One region of the Nonomuraea sp. NPDC005730 genome, then DNA from elsewhere that is predicted to be linked to it. Evidence: riboswitches for the same ligand, from Rfam matches in the RefSeq annotation. Region 1 holds a riboswitch; the other holds the start of a gene.
What was found. Region 1 has a riboswitch for cyclic di-AMP ahead of ABZ444_RS39025 (CHAP domain-containing protein). Riboswitches for the same ligand answer to the same signal wherever they lie in the genome.
Positions count from the first base shown of each region.

Region 2: linked by a shared signal. The riboswitch ahead of ABZ444_RS19880 (hypothetical protein) and the one ahead of ABZ444_RS39025 (CHAP domain-containing protein) in region 1 are both predicted to bind cyclic di-AMP.

Region 1 covers NZ_JBEXYK010000054.1:11,863-16,118, reverse strand. Annotated here, with positions in the region: gene ABZ444_RS39035 (aldo/keto reductase) at 1-241, shown strand, start outside; gene ABZ444_RS39030 (Gfo/Idh/MocA family oxidoreductase) at 261-1,214, shown strand; cyclic di-AMP (ydaO/yuaA leader) riboswitch at 1,332-1,469, shown strand; gene ABZ444_RS39025 (CHAP domain-containing protein) at 1,482-2,177, shown strand; gene ABZ444_RS39020 (methyltransferase) at 2,231-3,049, opposite strand; gene ABZ444_RS39015 (YciI family protein) at 3,207-3,644, shown strand; gene ABZ444_RS39010 (RNA polymerase sigma factor) at 3,690-4,256, shown strand, end outside.
Region 2 covers NZ_JBEXYK010000015.1:42,835-47,090, reverse strand. Annotated here, with positions in the region: gene ABZ444_RS19885 (alpha/beta hydrolase) at 20-895, opposite strand; gene ABZ444_RS19880 (hypothetical protein) at 950-1,663, opposite strand; cyclic di-AMP (ydaO/yuaA leader) riboswitch at 1,840-1,974, opposite strand; gene ABZ444_RS19875 (DUF5302 domain-containing protein) at 2,140-2,340, opposite strand; gene ABZ444_RS19870 (MDR family MFS transporter) at 2,388-3,842, opposite strand; gene ABZ444_RS19865 (PadR family transcriptional regulator) at 3,899-4,256, shown strand, end outside.

The sequences.
Region 1 (4,256 bases):
GGCCGACCCGGCGCTGCGCGTGCTGTCGGAGAAGTACGGCAAGACGCCCGCGCAGATCGTGCTCCGCTGGCACCTGCAGCTCGGCAACGTGGTGATCCCCAAGTCGGTCACGCCCTCGCGGATCGAGGAGAACATCGACGTGTTCGGCTTCATCCTCGACACCGAGGACATGGCGGCCATCGGCGCGATGAACGCGGGGCGGCGGATCGGGCCCGACCCCGACTCGTTCAACCTGACCTGAGCGCTCTACGATCTCGGTCGTGCGAGATTTCACCTGGGGAATAGCGGCGACCGGCGGCATCGCGCGTACCGTGGGGGCGGCCATCGTGGCCGAGCCCGGCATGCGGGTGGCCGCCGTCGGCTCGCGGAGCCCGCTCAGGGCGCGGGCGCTGGCCGACGAGCTGGGCGCGGAGTCCGCCTACGGCTCCTACGAGGCCCTGTGCGCCGATCCGGCCGTCGACGCGATCTACGTCGCCACGCCGCACGCCCAGCACCTGGAGGTGGCCGAGGCCGCCATCGCGGCGGGCAAGTCGGTGCTGTGCGAGAAGCCGCTGGCGGCCGACGTGGCCGACGCCGAGCGCATGGTGGCGCTGGCCCGCGCGGCCGGGGTCTTCCTCATGGAGGCCATGTGGATGCGCTTCAACCCGCTCATCCAGCGGGTGGCGGCCGATCCGCGCTTCGGTGAGATCCGGTCGGTGCGGGCCTCGTTCGGCTTCGCGCTGCCCTATGACCCCGCCCACCGCTTGTGGGCGCCGGAGCTGGGCGGCGGGGCCCTGCTCGACCTGGGGATCTACCCGTTCGGGCTGGCCCAGTTGCTGCTCGGCATGCCCGCGGAGCTGCGCGTGGCCGGCTCGCTGGCGCCCAGCGGGGTCGACGCCGAGGCCGGCGGGCTGCTGCTGTACCCGGGCGGGCGGCGGGCCCTGGTGGACGTGTCGCTGCTGGCGCATCACCCCAACGACGCGAGCGTGGTGGGCACGTCGATGCGGGCCGACATCCTGGCGCCGTTCTGGGCGCCGCAGCGGGTGCTGCTGTCGGGGCCGTCGATGGAGACGGAGGAGCTGGTGCTCGACCCGGCCGACAACGGTTACGCGGGTGAGCTGCGCGAGGTGCGCGCGGCCACGATCGAGGGCCGGACGGAGAGCGCGGTCATGCCGCTTGACGAATCCCTTGCCATGATGGGGCTTCTGGCCGAAGCGAGGGCCCAGCTCTCCTAGCTGGACCTTTAGGCATTTGCCTTGCTCTTGCCCGATGTATTACCTTATGGGGCATCTCGCGGCAGACGTCCGGTTTGACCGGCTTTGTCCAACCATCGCAAGACATTTCACAGGATCGTCCTGTGACCGCTGAATCCGCCTCCGGGCGGAACCGGGGACCCACGTCCTTTGGGGTGAATCGGCACTTCGGTGCCGTAGGGCAGCTTCCACGTCCGAACCCGTCAGCTAACCCGGTAAGCGGCATGGAAGCAAGGAGTAATGCCCTCGATGGCCACGCACCGTCCCATCCGTGCCCCGAAGATCAACTACGCCCACGCCGCGCTCGGCGCGGCCATCCTCGCCTCCGCCATCGGCGGCCACGCCACCGCCGCCGCCGCCGACAGCACCGGCCCGGCCGCCGCGACCGGCCACTCGGCCGTCGCGCCGCAGGCCGCCGCCCAGACCCGCAAGGCGGAGGAGACCCAGGTCAACGTCACCGCCGAGCAGGTCCTGGCCATGGCCAAGTCCCAGGTCGGCACCTCCGAGAACGCCTACGGCGGCGGCACCAAGTTCCAGAAGTGGTACGCCGACTCCCGGCGCGCCGCCGAGACCATCGCCCGCGACGGCGGCACCCGCGCGATGTACCTGAACGCGCCCTGGTGCTCGATCTTCGTCTCCTGGGTCGGCGAGCAGACCGGCGCCCGCCCGCAGGTCGGCTGGGACGCCTGGACCGTGGCCCACGCCAAGTGGTTCGCCGCCAACGACCGCTGGGGCGCCGAGGCCAGGCCCGGCGCGGTGGTCTTCTTCTCCTGGGGCGGCAGCAAGAGCCTGGACGCCATCCAGCACGTCGGCTTCGTCGTCAAGGACAACCACGACGGCACGATCTCCACGGTCGAGGGCAACACCGGCAACGGCAAGGTAGAGGAGCGCGTCCGTCCGAAGTCGCAGGTCGTCGGCTACGGATACCCCCAGTACGCGAGCTGACCTCCCCCGCTCCGAGCGCGCGTCCCGCACGAGGGACGCGCGCTCGCCGCGTCTCAGGGCCGGACCGCCACCAGCGAGTAGAGGATCGGCAGGTGCGAGTCCCCGAACGGGAACCGGTACCGGCCGTCCGCGCCCTCGGACAGCAGGCCGCGCGGGTCGATGTCGGTCTCGACGTGCTCGCCCAGCTCGGCCACCGTGAGCCCGGCCCGCGCCGCCGCGGTGACGATCTCGCCCACCGAGTACGGGTACTCGACCGCCTCGTGGGCCTCGGTCACCACTCCGGCGTCGGCGTACGTGCCGGTCACCGTCTCCCGGTGGGCCTGCCCGCCGCCGTAGGGCCAGTCGGCCACCAGCGGGTCGAGCGAGGCCACCGTCTGGTAGGCCGGATGCAGGTCGACCAGCACCAGCCGCCCGCCGGGCCGCAGCGCCATGGCCGCGCCGCGCATCCAGGCGCCCAGATCGCCGATCCAGCACAACACGCCGTACGTGGCCACCGCCACGTCGAAGCCGCCGGCCAGCGACTCCGGCAGCCGCTGCGTGTCGGCCTCCACGAACGTGGCCGCCAGCCCGGCCCTGGCCGCCAGGTCGCGGGCGCGCGCGACCGCCACCGGGGAGAAGTCCACGCCGGTCACCCGCGCTCCGAGACGTGCCCAGCTCAGCGTGTCCAGGCCGAAGTGGCACTGCAGGTGGAGCAGGTCCTTTCCGGCGACGTCGCCGGCCAGGCGGCGTTCGAGCGCGTAGAGGGTCTGCCGGCCGGCGAGGAAGGCGTCGACGTCGTAGAACCGGTCGGCTGAGGTGGAGCCGTGGACGCGGGCGCGCTCGTCCCAGAGGGCCCGGTTGGGGACGGGGGCGTCTTGTGCGGGTTGGGGCATGGGGCGAGGATGGCACATCGGCCACGCGGCCGCTCGACCGGTACGGTGCCCTGGGAACGGACGGGTCCGCGCCCGCGTGTCGATCCGGCCGGCGCCCGTTCGACGCTTCGGCGAGACCGGCTCCGCCCAGGGGCCGCGGACGGAAGGGACGTGCAGGATGAAATTCATGATCGTCGGCAAGGCCAACGCGGAGACCGAGGCCGGGGCGCTGCCCAGCCAGGAGCTCGTCGACAACATGCACGCCTACAACGAGGCGCTGGCCAAGGCGGGGGTGCTGCTGGCCGCCGAGGGGCTCTACCCGAGCTCACAGGGCGCGCAGATCGCCTACAGCGGCGGCCGGGCCACGGTGATCGACGGCCCGTTCGCCGAGGCCAAGGAGCTGATCGCGGGGTTCTGGCTGATCCAGGTGAAGTCCAGGGAGGAGGCCCTGGAATGGGCCATGCGGGTGCCCGTCCCCGAGGGCCACGACGGGACCGGGCTGGACGTGTGGCGGGTGTACGACGCCTCCGACGCGCCCGACGCGGCCTCCTCCGACCCGGCGGAGATCGAGCGGGAGAAGGCCATGCGCCGGCGCCTGGGCGGGCAGGAGAGCTGACCCCGGCTTGCGGACCGAGGACGGTGCTGGTGTCATGAGCCGGTGATGGCTTCCGACACCCACCGGGCGATCGAGGCGGTCTGGCGGATCGAGGCGCCCCGGCTCATCGCCGGCCTGGCCGGGCTGGTCCGCGACGTCGGCCTGGCCGAGGAACTGGCCCAGGACGCGCTGGTCGCGGCCCTGGAGCAGTGGCCGGGGTCGGGCGTGCCACGCAACCCGGGCGCCTGGCTGATGACGGTGTCCAAGCGCCGCGCCGTCGACCTGATCCGCAGGAACGAGCGGATGTCCCGCAACCTGGCCGAGCTGGGCCACCGGCTGGAGACCGCCGGGGAGCCGTCCGAGCCCGACGAGATCGAGGACGACCTGCTGCGGCTGGTCTTCACCGCCTGCCATCCGGCGCTGTCGATGGAGGCGCGGGTGGCTCTGACGCTGCGGGTGCTCGGCGGCCTGAGCACCGACGAGATCGCCCGCGCGTTCCTGGTGCCCGAGCCGACCGCCGCCCAGCGCATCGTGCGGGCCAAGCGCACCCTGGCCGACCGGAAGGTCCCGTTCGAGGTGCCACAGGGCGCCGAGCTGGCCGGACGCCTGTCGTCCGTGCTGGAGGTCATCTAC
Region 2 (4,256 bases), on a different contig from region 1:
CCGTGGGCTCCGTGGGCGGCTACGCGGCCGGCCCCGGCCGGGCGGGCGCCGCGGAGCCGGTGTGGGCGGCGATCTCGGCGATGATCGCGGGCCAGAGGGGGCGGGGCAGGTCGTGGCCCATGCCGGGGTAGGTGACCAGGCGGGCGTCCGGGATGGCGGCGGCCGTGGCCCGTCCGCCGGCGATCGGCACGAGCTGGTCGTCCTCGCCGTGGATGACCAGCGCGGGCACCTTCAGCCCGCCCAGCGCGGACGTGCGGTCGCCGGAGGCCATGATGGCGGCGAGCTGGCGGGCCGTGCCGGCCGGGTCGTGGCAGCGGTCGAAGGCGAGCCCGGCCAGCCTGGTGACGCGTTCGCGGTCCAGCTCCCAGCCGGGGGACCCGAGCACGGCCCAGGTCGTCAGCGCGCCGGCGACGACCGTCTCGCGGTCGGTCGCGGGCTTGGCGAGGAGCACCGCGGCGGCCGCCTCGGTCGGCGGGGCCGCCTGCGGGCTGGGCGTGGACATGATCGAGGTCAGGCTCAGCACGCGGGCGGGGTGCCGGATGGCCAGCGCCTGGGCGATCATCCCGCCCATCGAGGCGCCGACGACGTGCGCGGCGGGCAGGCCCAGGACGTCCATGAGCCCGGCGCTGTCGTCGGCCAGATCGTCCAGCACATACGGCGAGGGCGCACCCCAGGCGGGCACGCCCTCGTCGTGGAGATGGGTGGACAGGCCCGCGTCGCGGTTGTCGAACCTGACGACGTGGTGGCCCTGCTCGGCCAGGAGTTCACAGAACTCGTCGTCCCAGTGGATGAGCTGGGCGCCGAGTCCCATGATGAGCAGCAGGGGCCGGCCCGCGGGTGAGCCGAAGCTCTCGTAGGCGATCTCGATGCCGTTGGCGGCTGCGCGCTGGATCACAGCGACCAGAATGTCATTCTAGTCGCGAGGCGTAAAGAGCGGTTTGTCTGGAGATCAGTCGTTGAGCAGCTTGCGCAGACGCTCGCCGCCGAGCACCACGCCGCCGCCGGCCAGCACCAGCGCGCCGGCCATGACGGTGCCGCCCATCGCGACGGTCTTGCCGACCTCGCCCTGGCCGCCGGCGGAACCGGCCGCGTCGTCGGCCGGCTTTTCGGCCAGCACCTTGGGGGGCTCGGCCGGGTTGGCGTCGAACCTGCCCCACGCGCCGCTGGAGAAGGCCACGGGGTAGTTCTTCTTGCCCTTGCCCTCGCCCCACTTGGTGATGACGTAGTCGATCTTGATGTGGCCGCGGCCGCCGTTGCCGTCCACGCCGAGGGTGTCGGGGTTGAAGGTGCCGCCGGTCAGCTCGGCGAAGGTCTTGGCGTCGAGGTCGAGCATGACGCCACGGCTGGAGGGCTCGCCGGGGCCGCGGTCGCCCACGAAGAACGGCATCTTCTTGCCGTTGAAGGTCACGTACCCCTCGGTCATGAGGGGCCAGCTCGGGCTGGCGGCCAGGCCCTTCTGCATGGGCTTGCCGCTGGCGGGGAGACCGGTGTCGCCGGCGCGGCCGGAGGAGTCGTCCCAGAAGTAGGAGGCCTTGGTGGAACCCTTGAGCAGGATCTTCTGGTCGTCGCCGGTGTCGGCGTGGGCGCCGGTGGCGGAGATCGTCAGCGCGCCCAGGGCGGACACGGACAGCAGAGCGAGAGAGCGCAGGCCAAATCGAGACATGAAGTAGTGAAGTCCTTCGCGAGGGGACAGGGGGAACGCGCGTGACTACGGTGCGTAACCGGGCAGAACGCCGAAAAGGTGGTTACGCGGCGCGTGGGGGAAGTCGGGGAAGAGACCGCTCAGCAGGCGGTCGTCACTACACTGTCCGGGGGTACGACGAGGTGGTACATACGGTGAAGTCCTCTCCATCTCGCCTACCGGGTTAGCTGACGGGTTCGGGCGTGGAGATGCCCTACCGGCACGTGGCCGGATTCACCCCAATGAGATGGGTCCCCGGTTCCCGACACGTCGGGATTCGGCGCCAGCTGTCGTCCCTCTCCTGGTAGGGACTACGCCACCAGCTGGTAATTGGTTAAGACGGTACCCAGAGATTCGGACAAATACAAACGAATCGTCATGAACCGGGTAAAGATCTACCTGTCGAGGTAAAGAGAAAGGGGGCACGGCATGCCGTACCCCCTGCGAAATCGGGCCTTTCAGCCGCCGCTCTTGCGCCTGAAGGATCTTTTACTCGCTGCCGGACCGTGCGCCCCGTGGATCTTCGACGGGTCCACGCCCCTGCCACCCGCGGCCGAGTCGGCCTGCTGCCCGCGCTTGCGTTCCAACGCCTCGCGGAACTTGCGCTTCATCTCGTCCTCGGGAGTCTCGCTGACTTCCGGCTCCGGTGTTTCCGCCATGAGGACCTCCTGGTTCTGGGGACATCCACAGCTTCGCACGACGTCGCTCACGACGCGAAACCGGCCTCCACTCTGCTTTCCGCGGCGGGCGTCTCCTCCAGCCGCCTGCCGGGCATCATCACCAGCGCGACCAGGGCGATCACCGCGCCCGCCACGCCCAGCGACGGGATGACCACGGCCGCCGCCGAGGCGTGCGCGGCCGCGAGCCCGTGCACGGGCGCGTCCGTGGTGATGACCGACGTGTACGCGGTGCCGGCCAGCGCCAGTGCCACCGAGCCGCCGATCTGCCGGAAGAAGGTGAGGTTGGCCGAGGCCGTGCCGATGTACCGCGGCGCGACGGCCTGCTGCACGGCCACGGTCAGCCCCGACAACATCGGCCCCATGCCGAGCCCGAGCAGCGCCATCCACCCGGCCAGCAGCAGGCCGTCGGTGCGCACGGTGAGGTTCAGGCAGAGCAGGCTGCCGGCCACCAGCAGGAACGGCGCCCCGACCAGCCACGGCTTGTACGTGCGCGTCCTGGACATCAGCGTGCCCATGAGCGCGCTGCCCGCCACCATGGCCAGCGTCATCGGGTAGATCCGCAGCCCGGACTCGGTGGCGCTGACGCCCAGCGCCTGCTGGAAGTAGCGCGGCAGGAACACCACGCCGGCGTACATGCAGAAGGCGGTGAAGAAGGAGGTCGCGTTGACCAGCGTGTACGTACGGTCCCGGAACAGGTGCATCGGCATGACCGGGTTCGCCGCCCGCAGCTCGACCAGCACGAACACGGCCAGCAGGAGCAGCGCCAGCAGGATCGGCCCGGCCACCGGCGGAGACGTCCAGGAGTTGCCGTCCAGGCCCTTCTCGGTCAGGCCGAGCAGCAGGGCGCTGATGGCCACGCTGAACACCGCGATGCCCGCGTAGTCCGGCCGGCCCCCGCCGCCGGTGCCCGGACGGAACGGCAGCCGCAGCACCACGATCGCGATCAGCACGATCCCGAGCGGCACGTTCACATAGAAGGCCCACCGCCAGCTCGCGTGGTCGGTGAACAACCCGCCCAGGAAGGGCCCGGCCAGGTACGTCAACGCCATCACGCCGCCGAGTGCGCCCTGCACGCGGGCGCCGTTGCGTCCGGGCGGGAACATCTCCATCACCAGGGCCAGCGACAGCGGCAACAACGCGCCCGCGCCCAGCCCCTGCACGGCGCGGAAGGCGATGAGCTGGGTCATGTCCTGGGCGAGCCCGCACAATGCCGATCCGACCACGAACACCGACATCCCGACGAGCAGCAGCGGCTTCCTGCCGTGCTGGTCGGAGAGCCGGCCGTACAGCGGGACGGTCACGGTGGAGGTGAGCAGGTAGGCCGTGACCACCCAGGTGTAGAGCCGGGTGCCGCCCAGCTCGCCGGTGATGCGCGGCAACGCGGTGCCGACGATCGTCTGGTCGAGCATCGCCAGGAACATCCCGCCGAGCACCGCCAGCAACACCAGCCCGTTGCCCCTGGCCTTCATGTCATTAGTCACAGGTGAAGATTGATATGTAAGAGCTGACATGTCAAGTCTTCGCTATGCTGGCGGACATGTCCCTGCGGATCGCGCTCCTCGGCCTGCTCGCCACCAAAGGCCCGGCCAGCGGCTACGACCTGGCCAAGAAGTTCGAGCACTCGCTCAACCACGTCTGGCAGGCGGGGCACACGCAGATCTATCCGGAGCTGGTCAAGATGGCCGCCGACGGCCTGGTGACGGTCGAGCACGAGGGCGCCCGAGGCCGCAAGATCTACGCCATCACCGCCGAGGGCCGCGCGCTGGTCACCGAGTGGCTGGTCGGCCACGACCCGTCGGCGACCGTGCGCAGCGAGACCGCTCTCCAGGCGTTCCTGCTGGCCCTGCTCGACACCGAGCAGGCCGTCGCCGTGGTCGAGCGCATCAAGGCGCACT